One region of the Bacillus sp. FG16 genome, then DNA from elsewhere that is predicted to be linked to it. Evidence: riboswitches for the same ligand, from Rfam matches in the RefSeq annotation. Region 1 holds a riboswitch; each other region holds the start of a gene.

What was found. A riboswitch is a leader RNA that binds a small molecule or an ion and turns the genes downstream of it on or off. The one in region 1 is predicted to bind S-adenosylmethionine.
Region 2: another riboswitch for S-adenosylmethionine. It lies ahead of ACODS7_RS20890 (methionine ABC transporter ATP-binding protein); the one in region 1 lies ahead of mtnW (2,3-diketo-5-methylthiopentyl-1-phosphate enolase).
Region 3: another riboswitch for S-adenosylmethionine. It lies ahead of mmuP (S-methylmethionine permease); the one in region 1 lies ahead of mtnW (2,3-diketo-5-methylthiopentyl-1-phosphate enolase).

What each region holds. Positions count from the first base shown of each region.
Region 1 covers NZ_JBMDKC010000001.1:176,860-184,276, reverse strand. The annotation lists gene ACODS7_RS01105 (carbon-nitrogen family hydrolase) at 1-504, opposite strand, end outside; gene ACODS7_RS01100 (pyridoxal phosphate-dependent aminotransferase) at 519-1,709, shown strand; SAM riboswitch class I at 1,762-1,867, shown strand; gene mtnW (2,3-diketo-5-methylthiopentyl-1-phosphate enolase) at 1,932-3,176, shown strand; gene ACODS7_RS01090 (2-hydroxy-3-keto-5-methylthiopentenyl-1-phosphate phosphatase) at 3,173-3,832, shown strand; gene ACODS7_RS01085 (methylthioribulose 1-phosphate dehydratase) at 3,829-4,467, shown strand; gene ACODS7_RS01080 (1,2-dihydroxy-3-keto-5-methylthiopentene dioxygenase) at 4,445-4,957, shown strand; gene ACODS7_RS01075 (hypothetical protein) at 5,246-5,521, shown strand; gene ACODS7_RS01070 (DUF3909 family protein) at 5,573-5,905, opposite strand; gene ACODS7_RS01065 (NAD(P)-dependent oxidoreductase) at 5,911-6,789, opposite strand; gene ACODS7_RS01060 (serine hydrolase) at 6,794-7,417, opposite strand, start outside.
Region 2 covers NZ_JBMDKC010000063.1:11,931-19,347, forward strand. The annotation lists gene ACODS7_RS20870 (CamS family sex pheromone protein) at 1-29, shown strand, start outside; partial or broken gene ACODS7_RS20875 (TSUP family transporter) at 126-894, shown strand; gene pruA (L-glutamate gamma-semialdehyde dehydrogenase) at 1,048-2,595, shown strand; gene ACODS7_RS20885 (cysteine hydrolase family protein) at 2,866-3,411, opposite strand; SAM riboswitch class I at 3,654-3,759, shown strand; gene ACODS7_RS20890 (methionine ABC transporter ATP-binding protein) at 3,883-4,902, shown strand; gene ACODS7_RS20895 (methionine ABC transporter permease) at 4,892-5,557, shown strand; gene ACODS7_RS20900 (MetQ/NlpA family ABC transporter substrate-binding protein) at 5,579-6,433, shown strand; gene ACODS7_RS20905 (HXXEE domain-containing protein) at 6,601-7,068, opposite strand; gene ACODS7_RS20910 (DUF3926 domain-containing protein) at 7,128-7,319, opposite strand; gene ACODS7_RS20915 (ArsA family ATPase) at 7,312-7,417, opposite strand, start outside.
Region 3 covers NZ_JBMDKC010000155.1:450-7,866, reverse strand. The annotation lists gene ACODS7_RS29945 (VanZ family protein) at 1-965, shown strand, start outside; gene ACODS7_RS29940 (hypothetical protein) at 1,138-1,419, shown strand; gene mmuM (homocysteine S-methyltransferase) at 1,984-2,961, opposite strand; gene mmuP (S-methylmethionine permease) at 2,936-4,345, opposite strand; SAM riboswitch class I at 4,429-4,536, opposite strand; partial or broken gene ACODS7_RS29925 (IS4 family transposase) at 4,880-5,131, shown strand; partial or broken gene ACODS7_RS29920 (IS4 family transposase) at 5,107-5,355, opposite strand; partial or broken gene ACODS7_RS29915 (transglycosylase domain-containing protein) at 5,695-7,417, shown strand, end outside.

The DNA.
Region 1 (7,417 bases):
AGCACATTCAACATCATCTAGCTTAAATTCGCCCGTACTATTACCAGCTATTAAATATTTATGTTCATCCATAAGCTGAAATAAATGTACTTTACTATATTCGTTGACTAGCTGTCCTTCATTATTTACAACATACATCGTATTTGTAACGCCTTGCTCCGTTTGCTTTGCTATGGACCCACCAACAATATGTACATCATATTGCTTCGCCCATTCTATTAACTTTTCTTTCGTTTCCACTCCATCCCTATCTGCAATTTCAGAAAGTCTCGTTAAATCATATCCTGTTGTCCATAACTCTGGTAAGACGATAACATCTGGCCTTTCCTTCATAGCTTCGCTTATTTTATTTTTAGCATTCTCAATATTTTTTTCTACATCTCCAAAAACAATATCCATTTGAATACATGCGACTTTCATTTTTTCAGCCCCATTCTTATTTTTCTCTTTACAAAATACTGGAAAGATTATATCATTTGTCACTAGAATTGTAACAACTTTCAAAAGAGGTGGAAAGTATGAAATTATTTCAACCTTCTGAGATAGTAACATCATTGCCAACACAATTTTTCGCTTCACTTGTTGCAAAAGTTAACAAAGTCGTTGCAGCTGGTCACGATGTTATTAATCTAGGTCAAGGTAATCCAGATCAACCAACACCGCAGCATATCGTAAAAGCTTTACAAGATGCTGCCGAAAAGACCATTCATCATAAATATCCGCCATTTCGCGGACATGAAAGCTTAAAGGAAGCCGTAGCTACATTCTATAAACGTGAATACGGCGTCGAATTAAACCCAAAAACTGAAGTTGCTATTTTGTTTGGCGGAAAGGCTGGACTAGTAGAATTACCGATTTGTTTTACAAATCCTGGTGATACGATTCTCGTTCCGGATCCAGGCTATCCAGATTATTTATCCGGGGTTGCCTTAGCAAAGGCACACTTTGAAACCATGCCACTTATTGCAGAAAATCATTTTTTACCGGATTATAAACAAATTGATGACTCTATCGCTGAGCAAGCAAAGTTAATGTTTTTAAACTATCCAAATAACCCTACCGGTGCTACTGCATCAAAAGATTTTTTTGATAAAACCATTCACTTTGCTAATAAACATAATATATTAGTTGTTCACGATTTCGCTTACGGCGCTATCGGATTTGATGGTCAAAAACCTGTTAGTTTCTTGCAAGCAGATGGTGCCAAAGATACAGGAATTGAAATTTACACTCTATCGAAAACTTTCAATATGGCTGGCTGGCGTATTGCTTTTGCAGTAGGGAATGAAAGTGTCATTGAAACCATTAACCTATTGCAAGATCATATGTATGTTAGTATTTTTGGTGCAGTTCAAGATGCTGCCCGCGAAGCACTATTAAGTTCACAGTCTTGCGTAATAGACCTTGTAAATAGTTACGAATCTCGAAGAAATGTCCTTATAGAAGCTTGTCATTCCATTGGTTGGAATGTTGATATTCCAAAAGGATCATTCTTTGCATGGCTTCCTGTACCAGAGGGCTATACATCTGAGGAATTTTCTAATATTTTATTAGAAAAAGTACACGTTGCAGTTGCTCCAGGTGTTGGCTTCGGTGAGCACGGCGAAGGTTATGTTCGCGTTGGGCTCCTGCATACAGAGGAGCGATTGCGGGAAGCAATTAATCGAATTGAGAAATTAAAAATTTTCAAAAAGCCATTGACAACATGAAAAATATCTGACAAAATTCAGTTATCTTAAAAATTTAAACATTTCTAAATACTTCTTATCAAGAGCAGGTGGAGGGACGAGCCCGACGAAGCCCGGCAACCGATCTACAATTGTAGACACGGTGCTAATTCTCGCAGCATTATGCTGACAGATAAGGAGCTGGTTGTAAAAAAACCTCTCCTTAGCTGAGAGGTTTTTTTATTTAACTAGGGGGTTATAACAATGAGCGGAATTATAGCGACGTATTTAATTCATGACGATTCACATAACTTAGAAAAAAAGGCGGAACCAATTGCACTCGGATTAACAATTGGTTCTTGGACTCATTTGCCACACTTATTACAAGAACAATTAAAACAGCATAAAGGCAACGTCATTCATATTGAGGAATTAGCTGAACAAGAACATACGAATTCATATTTACGCAAAAAGGTAAAACGTGGGATTATTAAAATCGAATACCCGTTATTAAATTTCAGTCCAGACTTACCAGCGATTTTAACAACTACATTCGGAAAGCTATCACTTGATGGCGAAGTAAAATTAATTGACTTAACTTTTTCAGAAGAATTGAAAGAACATTTTCCTGGTCCCAAGTTCGGGATCGATGGCGTTAGAAACCTGATAGAAGTGTATGATCGTCCCCTTTTAATGAGCATTTTTAAGGGAATGATTGGACGAAATATTGGATACTTAAAAACTCAATTACGTGATCAAGCAATTGGTGGTGTAGATATTGTAAAAGATGATGAAATTTTATTTGAGAACTCATTAACACCACTCACGAAACGAATAGTATCTGGAAAAGAAGTTTTACAATCAGTCTATGAAACATACGGCCATAAAACGTTATATGCCGTAAATTTAACAGGACGCACTTTCGACTTAAAAGAAAATGCAAAACGTGCAGTGCAAGCTGGGGCTGATATTCTATTATTTAACGTATTTGCTTACGGACTAGATGTACTACAATCACTTGCAGAAGATGATGAAATCCCGGTTCCTATTATGGCACACCCTGCTGTAAGTGGTGCTTATTCGGCATCGAAGTTATATGGAATTTCATCTCCATTATTACTTGGAAAGCTACTACGTTATGCTGGTGCAGATTTTTCTTTATTCCCGTCTCCATACGGAAGCGTTGCATTAGAAAAAGAAGAAGCTCTCAGCATTTCAAAATATTTAACTGAGGAAGATGCATTTTTCAAGAAAAGTTTTTCTGTCCCATCTGCCGGTATTCATCCTGGTTTCGTTCCTTTTATTCTGCAAGATTTCGGTAAAGATGTTGTTATTAATGCCGGCGGCGGGATACATGGGCATCCGTATGGAGCGCAAGGCGGTGGTAAAGCTTTCCGTACTGCAATTGAAGCTACTCTGCAAGGTAAATTACTCCATGAAGTAGATGAAATTAATTTACATAGCGCACTACAAATATGGGGAAACCCCTCTCATGAGGTGAAGTTATGAGTATTCAAGTGTTTTGTGATTTCGATGGGACGATTACAAATAATGATAACATTATGTCCATTATGGAAAAATTCGCTCCACCAGAAGCAGCAGAAGTAAAAAATAGAATTTTATCACAAGAGCTATCTATTCAAGAGGGTGTTTCTCAATTATTTCAATTAATACCTACTCATCTGCGCGATAATATAATTCAATTTTTAAAAGAAACTGCCGAAATTCGCAGTGGCTTTCATGAATTTATACAATTCGTAAAGGAAAATAACATTTCTTTTTACGTGATATCAGGTGGAATGGATTTCTTCGTCTACCCACTTTTACAAGGGATCATTCCAAAAGAACAAATTTATTGTAATGAAACAGACTTTTCAAAAGAGTTCATTACAGTTAAATGGCCTCATTCTTGTGATGATCATTGTCAAAATTATTGCGGATTATGTAAATCATCATTAATTCGTAAATTAAGTGATACAAATGACTTTCATATTGTAATTGGTGATTCTATTACTGATTTACAAGCTGCGAAACAAGCTGATAAAGTATTCGCTCGCGACTTTCTTATTACAAAGTGCGAAGAAAATCATATTGCTTATACACCGTTTGAAACATTTCAAGATGTGCAAGCTGAATTAAAACTTTTGTTGGAGGTGAGGGCATGAAACAACTTTTTCGTCAGTGGTATGACTTGAGCGAGATAAAAAAAGAATTAACAACTCGAAATTGGTTCCCAGCAACAAGTGGTAATATTTCTATAAAAGTTAGTCATGAGCCACTTACTTTTCTCATTACAGCAAGCGGTAAAGATAAAACAAAAACCACTCCAGATGATTTTCTATTAGTAGATCATGTAGGAGTTCCCGTTTTAGAGACTGAATTACGCCCTTCAGCAGAAACAATATTGCATACACATATTTATAACAATACGAATGCTGGGTGCGTACTTCATGTTCATACAACTGATAATAATGTCATCACAAATTTATATAGTGATGCAGTTACCCTTCAAAATCAAGAAATTATTAAAGCTCTCGATATTTGGGAAGAAGGTGCAACAATTCACATTCCTATTATCGAAAACCATGCCCATATCCCAACGCTTGGAGAAAACTTCCGAAAGCATATACAAGGTGATTCGGGAGCGGTATTAATCCGTAACCACGGTATTACCGTATGGGGCCGAGATAGCTTTGATGCAAAGAAGAGATTAGAAGCTTATGAGTTTTTATTCCAATTTCATATAAAACTATTATCAATTCAAGGAGGCGTTTCTAATGGCGCAAATTCGTATTCATGAAGTAAATACTCGTATTGAAAATGAAGTGGAAGTATCTAAATTTCTACAAGAGGAAGGCGTTTTATATGAGAAATGGAATATTTCTAAACTTCCTACTCATTTAAATGGAAATTATTCTTTAACAGATGAAAACAAAGCTGAAATATTAGCTGTTTTTTCAAAAGAAATTGCTGATGTTTCAGCACGTCGAGGTTATAAAGCATATGATGTAATTTCACTTTCAAATAGCACACCTAACCTTGACGAATTATTAATTAATTTCCAAAAAGAACATCATCATACAGACGACGAAGTTCGCTTTATCGTCAGTGGTCATGGCATTTTCGCTATTGAAGGCAAAGATGGGAAATTCTTTGATGTTGAACTTGAGCCAGGCGATTTAATATCTGTTCCTGAAAATGCAAGACATTATTTTACCTTGCAAGATGATCGTCAAGTTGTAGCTATTCGTATTTTTGTGACAACTGAAGGCTGGGTTCCAATCTATTAAGGTAGTTAGTTGAATAAAAGGACTTGGACCCCCTTTTCCAAACTTTTATTCACTCTACATATATACATCCTCCTATGGAACAGGCTTATTTCACTTTTGAAATAAGCCTGATTTTTTATTTACTCAAAAGTACCATTTCACCACAAATTTAACGTCTTGATTTTTCAAGTGTATTTTTCGAACATTTTTTGAACATTTATTGAATTTTTTCTGAAAATTCTGTTTTGTATGTGATATACTACAATTAACTAAGAAGGAAAATAATATCGCAAACAGAGGGGGATAATCATGAGCTTACTTATCGCACTTATACTTGGAGTTACATGTGGAGCATTTCCTGTTATTTTAGGAGCTATTATGGAAGAGTTAGAAATTGGTGTTTTAGGATTTGTCGCATCTTGTGTAAGCGCTTTATTGTTTGGTTTATTCGGCGCTATTCCTGTTTCAATTCTGTGTGCTTTTTATATAATACGCCATGCTCGTACAAAACAATTTGGTCCTAATCACATCGCACAAATTATCCCATTCCCGGTTGAACGATGCCGCCGCGCTTCTAACTTATAATTATAAAAATTAAAGATGACTAAATAAATAAAAGTCCTCAAATGAGGACTTTTATTTATTTTCTTCTAGAAATTGAAACAATTCTTGTAGATGTAGGGCATCTTCACCATAGCTAACAGATACATGAAATATACCGTCAATCTCAGCTTGCATATAAAGATCCACTCCATCACGATCATATTTCAATGCCAAATAAAATTCCATTTCTTCTAACATCTTTTTAGAGGTTCGAATTACATAATGCCCTTTCTCATCTCTTCCATATTCAAATTCTGGTTCAAAATCATATTTTTGTTTAAAAGCTCCTTTTTGTTTTTCATTAATTTTCATACAAGTAGCTCGCTGTACAGTATCAATCATCTCATCAAACTTTTGAAGGTCCACCTCGTTTACCCCCTTATATATTTTTTATATAATACTTGTGTTCCACTATTTTCTTCGCCATCCTTAATTAACTCTTCATACAATTCTTTCGCCAAACTTAAGCCCGGGACTGGTAATTGTAATTTTTCTGCTTCCTCTAAAGCAATTTTCATATCTTTCATAAAATGCTTCACATAAAATCCTGGCTCAAAGTCTCCTTTTAACATTCGAGGAGCTAAATTACTTAATGACCAGCTACCTGCTGCCCCTGTTGAAATACTCTCTAACACTTTATCTGGATTCAATCCAGCCTTCTTCGCGTAAGCAACAGCCTCACATACTCCAATCATATTGGAAGCAATCGCAATTTGATTGCACATTTTTGTATGTTGTCCACTCCCAGCTGGTCCTTGTAATTGAATGTTTGTTCCTAACTTTTCAAGTAAAGGTAAGCATCTATCATATATTTCTTTCTCTCCACCTACCATAATTGCGAGTTTTGCTTCTTTCGCACCAACATCTCCTCCTGAGACAGGTGCATCTAACATATATATATTTTTGCTTTTTGCAACTTCATTAATACGTTTTGCTAAAGTAGGTGTAGATGTCGTAAAGTCAATTGCTATCGTACCTTCTTTTGCATGTTCTATAATTCCTTCTATACCAAAATACACTTCTTCTACATCATGTGGATATCCAACCATTGTCATTACAACATCAACTTGCTTCACTAACTCTTTTGGCGTATCACACCATTGTGCACCATCTTGCACTAAAGAATCTGTTTTTGCTTTCGTTCTATTATATACATATACTTTATGACCATCTTGCATTAAGTGATAAGCCATACTTTTTCCCATTACGCCAATACCAATGAAACCTATTGATAAAGTTTTATGTTCCATTTTCTCATCCCCTTTGTTCTAATAAATCATTTACCATCTTTCGAAACTCTTTATTAAAGTCATCATCCATACTATTTTTCACATTTGAAAATAACATAACAAAAATCCCTTTTTCTTTATTAAAATTATTGAAAGTGTTCCAACCAGATAATACACCATGATTATGAAAATAATCTGGATATATATAAAAACTAAATGCATATTTCCGTTCTGCTGAAGGCGAAAACATTGCTTGTATACTTTGTTCAGAAAGAAGTTTTCCATTTATAATTGCTTCGTCTAACTTCTTCATATCTCCAACTGTCGTATACATCTCACCGCAACCATATAGCCAATCCATGCCTAACTTCTGCGCTGGTACAAGTTCTTGATCTTTTTTCACATAACCCTTTGTAAAATTTTTATCTCCAGGTACCATATTTCCCATACCGGATTCATGCATATCTGCTTTTACAAATATGTTTTCTTTTATGTAATCTCCTAAAGGTTTTTTCGATATATGTTCTATTATATAAGCAAGCACCATATAATTATAATCTGTATATCTCCAACCTGTTCCTGCAGGAAATTCTAAATTTTGACGTCCAATCCAATTAATTAACTGTAAACGGGAAGCAGCATTCACATT
Region 2 (7,417 bases), on a different contig from region 1:
ATGAACCACTTGTGAAAATTTTAGATTAAATATGAAGGCTGTTCCTCTATGGAACAGCTTTTTTTCTTATGTAATTTTGTTATAATTTAAAATGTTGTAAATAATAGGGGTAAGGGGTAAAGTTCATGGAAGAATTAAGTTTTCAAGTCATTATTTTATTAATTGCATTCGGTTTTTTAGCAGCTTTTATTGATTCCGTTGTTGGAGGAGGAGGGTTAATTTCGCTTCCTGCGCTTATGTTTGTTGGCTTATCGCCGGCTTCGGCAATTGCAACGAATAAATTAGCGGCAACAATGGGGACGTTTACGAGTGCGATGTATTTCATTCGATCAGGAAAAGTTGATTTTAAAATTGTAGGAAAGTTAATCCCGTTAACTATTGTTGGAGCTGTTAGGTGCTTTAGTAGTAAAATTTATTCCATCGGATATTTTACGCCCATTAGTACTTGTAATGTTGGTATTTATTGCTATTTATATTATTGCAAAAAAGAATTGGGGAAGTGTGTCTACCTATAAGAAGATGACGCAAAGAAAAACATTAATATTTTTCTTTGTTATTTTAATGATAGGATTTTATGATGGATTTTTTGGACCAGGGACAGGGTCATTTTTAATTTTTGCATTTTTATTAATTGGTTTGGATTTTATTCAAGCGGCAGCATCTGGAAAACTTTTGAACTTTGTTAGTAATATTGTATCTTTAATTACTTTTTTATTTTTAGACATAATTCATTTTGAATACGGTATTATCATGGGATTATCAATGATCTTAGGTGCTTATTTGGGATCGAAGTTTGCGGTTCAAAAAGGCGTTGGATATGTAAGAACTTTATTTTTATTAGTTACTATATTATTGATCGGAAAAAATGTTTTGGAATATACTCATATTTTGTAGATTCATACGCATGTATGAATCTCTTTTTTTATTATATTTTAAAAATTTATTAATTTTTAAAATATAAGTCTAGGAATATTTGAATAAATCTAAATTATCGTGTAGAATAATGTTGTAAAATGTAAACGTTTTTCTAAGGGGAGGCTAAAAAAAATGGTAGTAGCATACAAACATGAGCCATTTACAGATTTTTCAGTGGAGGCTAACAAATTAGCGTTTGAAGAAGGTTTAAAGAAAGTAGAATCTTATCTTGGACAAGACTATCCATTAATTATTGGGGGAGAAAAAATCACTACAGAAGACAAAATTGTTTCTGTAAACCCTGCAAATAAAGAGGAACTTGTTGGTCGTGTTTCAAAAGCAAGCCGTGAGTTAGCTGAAAAAGCAATGCAAGTAGCGGATGAAACATTCCAAACTTGGAGAAAATCAAAGCCAGAAATGCGTGCAGACATTTTATTCCGTGCTGCAGCAATCGTTCGTCGCAGAAAACATGAATTCTCTGCTATTCTTGTAAAAGAAGCAGGTAAGCCATGGAATGAGGCAGATGCTGATACAGCAGAAGCAATCGACTTTATGGAATATTATGGTCGTCAAATGTTAAAATTAAAAGACGGTATTCCAGTAGAAAGCCGTCCAATTGAATATAATCGTTTCTCTTACATTCCATTAGGAGTAGGTGTTATCATTTCTCCTTGGAACTTCCCATTCGCAATTATGGCAGGTATGACAACAGCTGCTTTAGTTTCTGGTAACACAGTATTACTAAAACCAGCTAGTACAACTCCTGTAGTAGCGGCGAAATTTATGGAAGTATTAGAAGAAGCTGGCTTACCAGCTGGCGTAGTAAACTTCGTTCCAGGTAACGGTTCTGAAGTTGGTGACTACTTAGTAGATCATCCTCGTACACGTTTCGTAAGCTTCACGGGATCTCGTGATGTAGGTATCCGTATCTATGAGCGTGCAGCGAAAGTAAACCCAGGCCAAATTTGGTTAAAACGCGTTATCGCTGAAATGGGCGGTAAAGATACAATCGTTGTTGATAAAGAAGCAGATCTTGAATTAGCAGCTAAGTCTATCGTTGCATCAGCATTCGGATTCTCAGGACAAAAATGTTCTGCATGTTCTCGTGCAGTAATCCATGAAGATGTATATGATCATGTATTAAATCGTGCTGTTGAATTAACAAAAGAATTAACAGTTGCTAACCCAGCAGTATTAGGTACAAACATGGGGCCTGTTAATGACCAAGCTGCATTCGATAAAGTAATGAGCTATGTTGCAATTGGTAAAGAAGAAGGTAGAATTCTAGCAGGTGGCGAAGGGGACGATTCTAAAGGCTGGTTCATCCAACCGACAATCGTTGCTGACGTTGCAGAAGATGCTCGCTTAATGAAAGAAGAAATCTTCGGACCAGTAGTAGCATTCTGTAAAGCAAAAGACTTTGATCATGCGCTTGCAATTGCAAACAATACAGAATACGGTTTAACAGGTGCTGTTGTTACTAACAACCGTGACCATATTGAAAAAGCACGTGAAGAATTCCACGTTGGTAACTTATACTTCAACCGTGGATGTACTGGTGCAATCGTAGGTTACCAACCATTCGGTGGCTTTAACATGTCTGGTACAGACTCTAAAGCTGGTGGACCTGACTACTTAGCACTTCACATGCAAGCAAAAACTACTTCTGAAACTTTATAAGAAATAGTAGAGGAGCTCTTCACAAAATGTGAAGAGCTCCTTTTAAAATTGAAATCCCATATATTACCTTCGTTCGAAGGGGATGAGCTAAAACCTATTAATAGCGGGATAAACATGTGAACAGAAATAAAATGATGAGAAAAGTTGACTTATTAGTCATATTTTTTAGTATTCATTTTGAGAATTTCCTGTATAATACAATTTGAAAGAAAATCTATGGTTCGACAAGGAACACTCTTTTCGGTTTTGCTCACTGAAAGGAGTGTTTTTTTATGTAGCTAAAAATTCTTTCGTGCTTATTACATTTGCATATACGCCATTTAAACTAGCTAAAATTGTATTGTGAATATAAACAGCTGGTATAGTAGCGTTCTTAAAAGAAAGGTCTTTTGTAGCACAAGCATCGTGTATAACGGTACATTGAAATCCAAAATCAAATGCAGCCCTTACTGTAGCATCAATACACATATGAGTCATCATCCCGCATACGACGACATGTTCAATGTCTAAACGCTGTAATTGCTCTAGAAGATTAGTTTCTCGGAAGCTATTTGGATAATGTTTGAGTATAACTGTTTCTTCTCTAAGTGGACGGACCTTCTCATGAATATGTACACCTTCTGTATTAGGTAGGAAAAAAGTAGCGTCATCTTTTATAGCTACGTGTTGGATATGAAAAATAGGTTCGCTGTTTGTTCTAAAGTGTTGTAATAACTGATTAGCATATTCGCTTGCTTCTACTGGATTACGCAATTCCATCTTTCCATTTGGAAAATAATCGTTTTGAATATCGACGAGTAAAAGAGCTGTTTTCATATATTTATCTTCCTCCGAGTTTCATATTCAAATAAATTTATTCAATTCGTAGAGAGGATTCTCCTGTTTAAAAATATGAGGAAGAAGAATTTTACATAACTTTGAAAGTTACTATTTTCTTATGAATTTTCATCTGAAAATTTTAATAAAGGAATAATTAATATTTTTCTAAAAAATGTATTGACTCTTATTATTCTGAGTTCTATAATGAGAATTAATTAAACGACAATTAAATCGATACATTCTTATCCAGAGAGGTGGAGGGACTGGCCCTACGATACCTCAGCAACGGGTTTTTTAATACCGTGCTAACTCCAGCAAGCCATATAAAGGCTTGGAAGATGAGAAGATGTGAACGAGTACATATAAGTGCTCTCCTTCTTATCTTTATGGTTGATAAGAAGGAGAGCACTTTTTATTTTACCTCGAAAGCTCTACTTTAAGTTTTTACAGCATATAGGAGGGGGAAAAATGATTTCTTTTAACAATGTAAGTAAAGTGTATGAATCAGCTGGGCAATCTGTTCATGCGGTGGAGGATGTAACATTATCAGTTGAGAAAGGCGAAATTTTTGGCATTATCGGTTTTAGTGGCGCTGGAAAGAGTACATTATTACGCTTAGTAAATATGTTAGAGAGACCAACGGCAGGAACGATTTCAATAGATGATAAAGATATTACATCATTATCGACGAAAGAATTACGCAAACTAAGACAAAGAATCGGAATGATTTTTCAAAGCTTTAATTTATTTAATTCAAGAACAGTGTTTGGGAATATTGCTTATCCATTAAAGTTAGCGAAATTGCCAAAGAACGAGATAAAAGAACGAGTGAATGAACTGCTGAAGTTTGTAGGGTTAGAAGATAAAGCAAACTATTATCCAGAGCAGTTATCAGGGGGACAAAAGCAGCGAGTTGGCATTGCTAGAGCACTTGCGACATCGCCAGATATTCTTATATGTGATGAGGCAACATCAGCTTTAGATCCAGAAACAACGACAGAAATTCTAAACTTATTAAAGAAAGTAAATCGAGAATACAATTTAACGATTCTTCTTATTACACACGAAATGCATGTTGTGAAAGAAATTTGCCACCGTGTAGCTGTAATGGAGAAGGGAAAAGTTATTGAAGAAGGAAAACTGTTTGACGTTTTCACACAACCAAAAACAAAGACGACTCAAAACTTTGTACGTTCTGTTATTAATGATCATTTACCAGAAAGTGTTCTAGCGAAAATTCAAAATGGTGGTCAAATTTATCGTCTAACATTTACTGGTGAGGAGACAGGACAGCCGGTACTATCATATATCGCAAAAAACTATAACGTTGATGTAAATGTACTGTACGGAAATATTATTGAACTTCAAAATGTGCTATTTGGAAATCTGCTTGTAGAATTGCAAGGTGAGCAGAGGGAAATTCAAAAAGCATTACAACATCTAAGACTGCAAGTGCAGCTGAAGGAGGTAGAAGCTCATGCGAGTTGATTGGAGTATATTTTGGCCGCGCATACTAGATGCGACGGGGGATACCCTCTTAATGGTAATTGTAACCCTTATATTCGCTACAATTCTGGGTATACCTCTAGGTTTACTTTTGTATGTAACGAGAAAAGGAAACTTTTTAGAAAATAAATGGGTCTTTTCTATTCTTAACATCATAATTAATACAATTCGTCCGGTACCATTCATTATCTTTTTAGTAGCTTTAAGCCCACTAACAAGAAGTGTTATTGGAACGACGATTGGAACAGCAGCAGCAATTTTCCCGATGACGTTAGTCGCATCAATTGGTATTGCTAGAATGGTTGAAACAAATCTTGTTTCCGTTCCGAAAGGAGTAATTGAAGCAGCGCAAGCAATGGGCGCCTCGCCAATTAGAATCGTTTTTGAAATCCTTGTACCAGAAGCGTTAGCACCATTAATCTTAGGTGTCACATTTATGACAGTTGGTTTAATTGAATTTTCTGCAGTTGCTGGGCTTGTCGGTGGTGGCGGTCTTGGTGACTTGGCAATGACGTATGGTTATCAACGTTTTGATACATCAGTTATGTTCGTAACGGTTGTTTTACTTATTATTCTCGTGCAGATAGCTCAAAATTTAGGAAACTACTTTGCGAAAGTCTTGTTACGCAGATCATAAAAAGGAAAAGAGGAAAAGAAAATGAAGAAAATTTTAGCATTTGCATTATCAGCAATTGTAGGAGTCTCAGCATTAAGTGGCTGCTCAAGTGGAGACACGGGTGCAGGAGCGAAAGAAAAAGTAATTCGCGTCGGTGTAACTGGAACGGATGGAGACGCTTGGGAAATTTTGAAGAAAAAAGCTGAAAAAGAAGGGATTAAGATTAAACTGGTGGAGTTCTCTGATTATACAACTCCAAATAAAGCTTTAGCTGATGGAGATATTGAATTAAACTCATTTCAGCATATTGCTTTCTTAGAGCAATTTAAAAAAGAGCATAAGTTAGATATTACAGCTGTTGGTACAACGCAAATTGCGCCAATGGGTTTATACTCTGAAAAATATAAGAAGGCAAATGAAATTCCAGATGGTTCAGAAATTGCAATTCCAAACGATCCAACGAACCAAGCACGTGCATTAAAACTTCTTGATGCAGCTGGAGTATTAAAGCTTAAAAAAGATTTTGGCTTATTTGGAGATCCAAGCGGCATTGCTGAAAATCCGAAGAAGTTAAAAATCACGCCGGTTATCGCACAGCAAACACCTCGTGTGTTAAAAGATGTAGCGGCATCAGTTATTAATAACGGTGTTGCTGGTCAAGCTGGATTAGATCCAGCGAAGGATCCTATTTTCTTAGAAGATCCAAAGAATGAAAATGCGAAGCCTTATATTAATATTTTCGCAGCTCGTACGAAAGATAAAGATGATCCAACACTGAAAAAAGTAATTGAATTGTATCATTCAAAAGAAGTAACAGATGCAATTAAGAAAGAAACGAATGATGGTTCAATTTCAGTTGATCTTTCACTTGAGGAGCTTGAAAAAATCGTAAAATAATGATTGGGTTTAATGGACTAACAGAAGGAACCCCTCCGCTGTTAGTTCGTTCAACATATAATCTACTTAACAAACGAACCCTAATTCTGTACCTTCCAATTTTGTATAACGTAGAATCCAATGTTTGTTAAGTAGAGTAATGGACCAGGAGTTTTCCTGGTCTTTTTTTATGAATGAAAGTAGCTAGCGAACAGTAAGGTAATCCAAATTATAATGGGATAAGAAAATAAGCTGAAAAGGAGTGTAATTACGAATTGCTTTTGATGAATTAAGTGTTTTTTTGATAAAACAAAGAAAATAGAAAAGAGAGTAATGAAAAATGCTGATATTACGCCGGGGTTATAGGAGCGATAAATGAAAAACAAAATAATATGTTGAACAGAGTTAAAGAAGATGGCCCCTTGTATAAAAATAATCCAGCATATAGAAGACAAGAAGTTAAGTTGATATAGAAAGACGATAAGTAATACAAAGATTGTTAATACGGAAATGGCAATGAAAAATTGTTGGCTAGTTATAAGGCGGATTGAAAATTGATTAGCAAGGTATTGTGGCATTTGGAAAGCTTCTTCAAGGTTATGAATGAAAAATAATAAGGGAATGATCCAGAGTATAGTAGTGGAATGCTTTTTCATCAACTTACATCACTCCAATAAAGTATAGAAAGCCTAAAAAAGGCCCTCTATACAGATAGTTATTCAATTATGATATTTTTTAAATTATTTTCATGATGCTCTCGTTCTTTCGGATAAGCAGCTAGCTCCTCTTGCAAAATATTTAATATTTGCTTAGCTGATTGCTGGATTGGATTAGGTAGCTCTTCTAATATATGCATCCCGACTTTTACTTTTGTACGAATTACCCTTCGTAGTAGTTCCTCATGCATGCACTACACCTCCAAACCGAATGTTTAGTATATCTTCTTCAAATTTTGCTCCTTGAATAGAAAGGTGTGTTAACGTTTTTGGCAATGTAATATTTCGT
Region 3 (7,417 bases), on a different contig from region 1:
ATGCGATTACTACGATTCTACTCACATTCTTGTTACTACTTTTATTTGTTTTTAGTTATTTTGTATTATACAAAAAGATATGTAAAGGAGAAAAAAAACTTACTGTAAAACAAATTATATTGTTTGTTTTAATAACAGGATATTATTCCCTTGCATTATCAGCTACTTCATTTGGTCGTTCAGATGATATGGCCTTTGCAAGAACCATTGATTTTGACGTACTTAGTGTTTATAAAAAAGCATGGAATACATTTTCATTTACTTCCTTTTTCCATATCATTGTGAATATAGGTATGCTTTTTCCTTTAGGAATTTTATTCCCATTATTTAGTAAGGTTTTTCAAAAAACAAAATGGATGTTAATCATCTCAATTATAGCAAGTTTATTGATTGAAATTCTTGAATTCACACTGCAACGAGGAAGTATGGAACTAGCGGATTTACTTCATAATACTTTAGGCATGATGCTAGGATATTCTGTGTTAAACATAGTTCTTATATTTTTGAAAAAAAATCAAACAGATACCAAAATAATCAAATATTTATACCTTCCCATTACAGTAAGTTTCGTCGCACTAGGAATAATGATTTCGTATCAAATGAAGGAATTTGGAAATATGCCTATTGATCCCATTACAAAAAATGATATGTCTCAAGTTACTATAAAAACATCAATACAGTTAAAAGACGAAGGGAAAAAAATGCCTGTTTACAAATATTATGGTACAGAAAAATCACATGTTCGAGATGTTGAAATTCTTTCTCCAAAGGAGGCATTTCAAAAACTGAAACAAGGAGAGTTTGATCCTATAGGATCCTTCAAAGCAGGTGATACATTATTTATTACAAAATATAATATAGATTACTATACTGATACAAAAGGTTTCTCACAGCCTATATATGTTTTTGAAGTTCACTTAAATGATAGGGATAGTTGGTTTCAACCTATTTCCGCAAAGAAATAACGTAAATTGGGTTTTGTTGCAAAGCTTTTTAAGAAATAAACAGAGACCTGAATGTATGAAGGAATATTATGAAGGGCATGAGGATTGGTATGAAAATGAGACGGAAGCAGTTAAGCAACGATATGAGTGGTTAGAAGAAACTTGCCGACTTGAAATGAAATCGTTTGAATAATTGCAATATAAACGAATTACTGGAACGGATGGAGAAAAAAGATTCATTAATGACATTGATGATTATTTTAAACATTATGGTATAGAAACTTATGATATGGATTGGGTAGAAAAAGAATGTGTAAACGTGACGTTCTTCTTCATTTTAGATGAAGCTAAACAGTATCAAAAATATTACCCTCATAATCTTGGAAAATCAAGAGTATCTTGTACAGCTCTCCTTATACCTAATTATAAATGTTTATGTTCAATCTTAGATTTCCTGCTTGGAGGAATAAAATGATCTTGAACAAAGTTTATATAAATAATCTCACAAACCATTGCAATATAAAATACTGCACAAAAGAAAATTAAAATGTATTTAAATGTCTTGTTCATATTGGTACCTTCCTAAAAGGAACTAATTTGGATTTTCATATTGTATGTAAAAAAGGATAGATGAACAGGAGAGTATACCTGTTTACATCTATCCTTTTTTACAACAATATGACCACATTTACTACTACAACAAATTTTCATATAGTTATTGAACTATTTTTTGAATAACTAAATTAACCTCTTCGTTAACTTTAATTACGAATAAATGGTCCCCTTCACCTTCAATTGGATCAACTACATCTTGATTAAAAGATTCAGCATGTTGTCTACCATATCTATTAAACTAGCGGTTTTGATTTTCCCTGATTCCTTTCCATACCTAAGGTACCCAAAAGTCCACTGGATTCCTGAGGCAACTATCCACATTTGTGTCTCTGAAAAGACTTTTTGTACCACTAGACGTAACTGTAGATTCCTGAACAAGCAAAATCATGAAAATACAGACAAAGTTAGATTATCATCCATTACATTATTGTTTTACTTTGTTCGAATAGAAAAACTCGGAAGAACGCCACTTGTTCGATATCTCCTCAATGTGATAAGGTGTCGTTCTGCAGCATCCACCTATTAAACGTGCACCTGCTTGGTACCATTCTTCAGATTGAATATCCAACGCGTTACATTGTTCATGACCATGCCATGTTTTTGTTTCTGGATTATAAATTTCACCAGAGTTTGGATAAACAATAATCGGTTTTTTGGTGTTTGCCCTCAACTCTTGGATTGCGCCAGTCACAACGGTTACTGGCGCACAATTGATGCCTATCGCTACAATTTGTTCACTTTTCTCAAAAACTCGTGCACACTCCACGAGTTTCATACCTTCACTAATCTCTTTCTCATTTTTTAGCGAAAAGGAAAGCCACGCATATGTTTCTGGAAACTCACGCAATAATGTATCTAATACTCTTGCTTCTTGCAGGCAGGGGATCGTTTCAAATGCCAATAGATCTGCACCTGCTTCGATTAACGCAGACATTCTCGAACGGTGAAAGTCTGCTAATGTTTTATCTGTCACACCATAGTTACCTACATACTCTGAACCATTTGCAAGGTAAGCCCCGTACGGCCCAACTGATGCAACAACCAATGGTTTAGGCCTATTCGTTTGAATATTTTCCTTCCAAAAATCATCTCTTGCCCTTCTTGCAAGTAACACCGTTTTCTTAATTAATTCCAAGGCTTCCTGTTCTTGTATTCCACGTGCGGAAAAACCACTAATAGTAGCTTGATAGCTTGCTGTTATGGCACAGTCCGCTCCAGCACGAAAATAGTCCGAATGAACCTGATAAATTAGTTCCGGATTTTCTAATAACACACGTGCCGACCAAAGGGGATCGTCCAAATTACATCCATGCTCCTCCAATTCAGTAGCTAATGCTCCATCAAGAAGCATAATGGAATGTTGGGATAAAATAGCATCAATTGGGTTGATTTTGTTCGACATAATCTACACTCCTCTTTTTTAGATTTTTTGTGAGATAATAACTTCCATAGCAAAACAAAATAAACGGTATGCCGCAATATAAGGCAATTCTCTGTGTTGGATCGAATGCAATTCCAATACACGATGCCAGACAAAGGCTAAAAGAAGCAATTGGTACTAATGGATATAGTGGTGTGCGATAAATCAAGTCCTTTTCAGAATTTCCTTCTTTCAAAAATTGTCTGCGAAATAGGAACTGGGAAGCACTAATACTCATCCAAACTATAACTACTGCTAGACCGGAAATGGAAACAAGTACGATATAGACAGTATCTGGTGCCACGATACTTGAGAGCAAAGCCAAAGCTCCACCCACCATGCTGAAAATGACGGCGTTGATTGGAACACCTTGCTTCGTCATTTTCCCAAAAATCGGGGATATCGTATTCTTATTAGCAAGCGACCAAAGCATTCTAGAAGAGGCATAAAGGCCTGAGTTTGCCGCAGATAAAATGGCTGTTAAGATAACGAAATTCATTATGTCAGCTGAATATGGCACCCCAATTCGTTCTAGAACTGCAACAAAAGGGCTCTCTAATACCCCTGCATCGGAAATAGGCAATAACGCAGATAAAACAACAATCGTTCCTACAAAAAAGATGATCAATCTCCACAGAGTAGTTCGAATGGCCTTCGGTATCATTTTTTCCGGGTTCGCTGTTTCCCCAGCTGCAATGCCTATTAATTCTGTTCCCGAAAAAGCAAAATTAACCGCAAGCATGGTCATCATAATGGCCGTAGCACCATGAGGAAATAAACCTCCACTTGTAAAATTAGAAAAGAATGGTGCTGCTTTTGAATGAGTCATTGGAAGAAACCCTAGCATTGCCGCTACTCCTAAAACAATAAAAATCAAAATAGCTATAACCTTTATCGATGAAAACCAAAATTCGGATTCGGCGAAAAATTTAACAGTCAGGACATTTAATACAAAGATCAAAATGGCAAAAAGAGCACTCCATACCCAAATATTAACCGATGGAAACCATCGTTTCATAAGTAATCCTGCGGCTGTAAATTCAGAACCTAAAGCAACAGTCCAAGTTAACCAATACAACCAGGCTACTGTATACCCTGTACCAGGTCCAATGTATTTAACTGCATAACTATGAAATGCGCCCGTTTCAGGCATATGTACGGAAAGCTCGCCTAAACATAGCATAACTAGATAAACCACTAGCGCACCAATCAGATAGGATAGAATTGTTCCAAACGGGCCAGCTTGTTGAATAGTGTAACCCGAGCTTAAGAATAAGCCAGTTCCAATCACCCCACCAAGTGAAAGCATGACTAAATGACGTGCTTGCATTTTCCTTTGAAATTCTCTCCCATTTTTGTTCTCCATTTCTACGCTCCTTTAGTTACTATCCAGAAAAAACAAAAACGCACTCTAAAAAAGAGGGCGTTACTGACAAATAAAAACGGAAGCTCTCATCTATCAGGATTATCACCCGCTGGAATTAGCACAGTGTCTACTTAAGCAGACCTGTTGCTGAGGTTTCATAAGGCCAGTCCCTCCACCTCTCTGGATAAGAAATATTTTTTTATAACCTTATCAATCCATTTAATAACTGTCAAGATAATTCTGTTTTTTAAAAAAATATCTATTATAGAAATACAAAAAATAGAGTATTACTATAACTGCAACCCACTCCTTCTCGGGTATTATTTAAAAATCGAACATACAAAACCTGATTTATTTATGATACGGTTCACAAGCACTTCCTCAAAATTTAATGCACTTCTAAATATCTTCTTACTTCTTTGGCTATGGGGTCACCATACATAACCATCAACTCAGGAGATTTTAATACCCTCAAATATCAAAAAAACGTTATCCTTTCTAAACAAGCTAAATTAGAAAGGATGATGTTTTCTTATGAATCTCTCGATTCAAGATGAATTATTACCATTTGCAGAATAATTACAACGATATGTTACACCTGTATTCTTAGAAGAACTTGCAAGAGAAATAGGATTTATAAGGCGAAGACTTAAGTTTTCTGGATCAGAATTAGCTGCTATTTGCATTTGGATTAGTCAACGGGTGGCAAGTGATTCCTTGGTTCGATTATGTAGTAGGCTTCATGCAGCGACAGGCACATTACTTAGCCCTGAGGAACTTAATAAAACTCCTGTTGAAGTTTCTAATTGACTACAAAGTTGAGTAAGAGAGGTAGTAGCGATTTGTTGATTTAACCATACACACAAATATAAAAAATGGTGCCTATGGCACTTGCGTTTTCGTTCCATTCCGCCTGCTTCTATAGCTAATTGATTAAGTGTAGTGGGAGACATATATCGATATAACTCTTCAGCAAATAAATAAAACTCTTGTTTTTGATGAATATTTATAAAAAGCACGTCACCCTTACTCATTAACATAAGAGAATAGTAACGTGCTTTTAACTTCAAGAATAGTCTAAATCCTTAAGTTGATGGATGTGGGGTACCGCCACATCCATCAAGCTAAAAATGGATTTTCTATGAAATTCCATTTTTTTGTTGTGCCACTATTACCGTTTCTGTTTCGTTATCAGATAAGCTCAAATTTCTTCCTCATCTTAAAGTGGAACAAATTTATTACTTAAATTGTCTATTTAGTACACTTTTTAAATATGAATATATTTCTTAAAGTGACTTCAATAATTTTAAGTAAATCAACAGGAGAATTGAAAGGCAGGAGAATATAGCATGTCAGAAAATTATCGTTCTCGAGAGGAGCGACGACAAGTTAAAAAGAAAAAACAGCCAGCAGCTAAAAAACAAAAACCAAAAGGCAAAACATCATTTTTTCGTAAGTTTTTAATTAGTTGTTTATTAGTTGGTATTGTAGGGTTAGTCACAGGGGTTACTACTTTTTTCGTTATGATCAAGGATGCGCCAAAACTCGAGAAAGCAAAACTTGTTAATCCGTTATCCTCAAAAATTTATGATAAAGATGGGAAATTGATATATGAATATGGGAAAGAAAAACGAACGAATATTATGTATGGTCAAATTCCTAAGTTAGTAGAAAATGCGTTTTTAGCGACAGAAGATGCACGTTTTTACGAGCACAGTGGCGTAGATTTTAAAGGTACTGCACGTGCAGTTTTAGTCAGCCTAAAAGGGGATTACGGCTCTCAAGGTGGAAGTACGATTACGCAGCAAGTTATTAAAAATTACTTCTTATCGATGGAAAAAACATCAAAGAGAAAGGCGCAAGAAATATATTTAGCATATAAGCTAGAACAACAGTATTCAAAACATGAAATTTTAGAAATGTATTTAAATAAAGTTTACTTAGGTAACCGTTCATACGGAATAGCAACAGCAGTACAAAATTATTATGGTAAGGAATTAAAAGATTTAACACTACCAGAAGTTGCAATGCTTGCTGGTTTAATGAAAGCTCCTAATAACTATGATCCAACGAAAGAACAAAATATCAAAAAAGCAACAGAAAGAAGAAATGTTGTACTTAAATTAATGAATCGACATGGTTATATTACAAAAAAAGAAATGGAAGAAGCATCAAAAGTTCCAGTAACAGAAGGACTTAAGAAAGCAACTGAACAAAAAGAAATGCCTTATCCAGCTTTTATGGATGCGGTTGTGAAAGAAGTTGAAAAAGAGTTGCCAGATGTTAATATGGGATCTGACGGTTTAGAAATTTATACAACATTAGATCCAAAGGCACAGGATTTTGCGGACAAACTTTTAAATAAAGATATTATTAATTATCCAAATGAGAAATTCCAAGGGGCTTTCACATTTATGGATACGGAAACAGGAGAAGTACGTGCAATTGGTAGTGGGCGTGGTGAAAATAAAGCTGTTTTTAAAGGACATAATATTGCAATTGAATTAAATCGCTCAGCAGGTTCAACGATGAAACCAATTTTTGATTACGCTCCTGCAATTGAATATTTAAAATGGGCTACTTACCATCAAATTGATGACTCTCCATTTAAGTACTCAACGGGACAAGAAGTTAGAAATGCTGATAGAAGGCATTTAGGACCAATTACAATACGTGATGCATTGAAAACTTCCCGAAATATCCCGGCTATTAAAACTGCAAAAGAAGTAGGAATTAATAAATCAAAAGCTTTCTCTGAAAAGCTAGGTATTACATTTAATGTAGCACCGACCGAATCAACAGCGATTGGTACAAATGAAGCGTCACCAACTGAAATTGCAGGCGCTTATGCGGCATTTGGTAATGATGGTAAGTATACGAAACCACATTTTGTTAAGAAAATCGTTTATCCAGATGGTAAATCAAAAAACTTTGAGCCAAAGCCAAAACGAGTTATGAAGGATTCAACAGCATATATGATTACTGATATGCTTCGTACTTTTGTTTCATCCGGTTTAGGTACAACAGCTAATATAGGTTATTTAGATATGGCGGGTAAAACAGGGACAACAA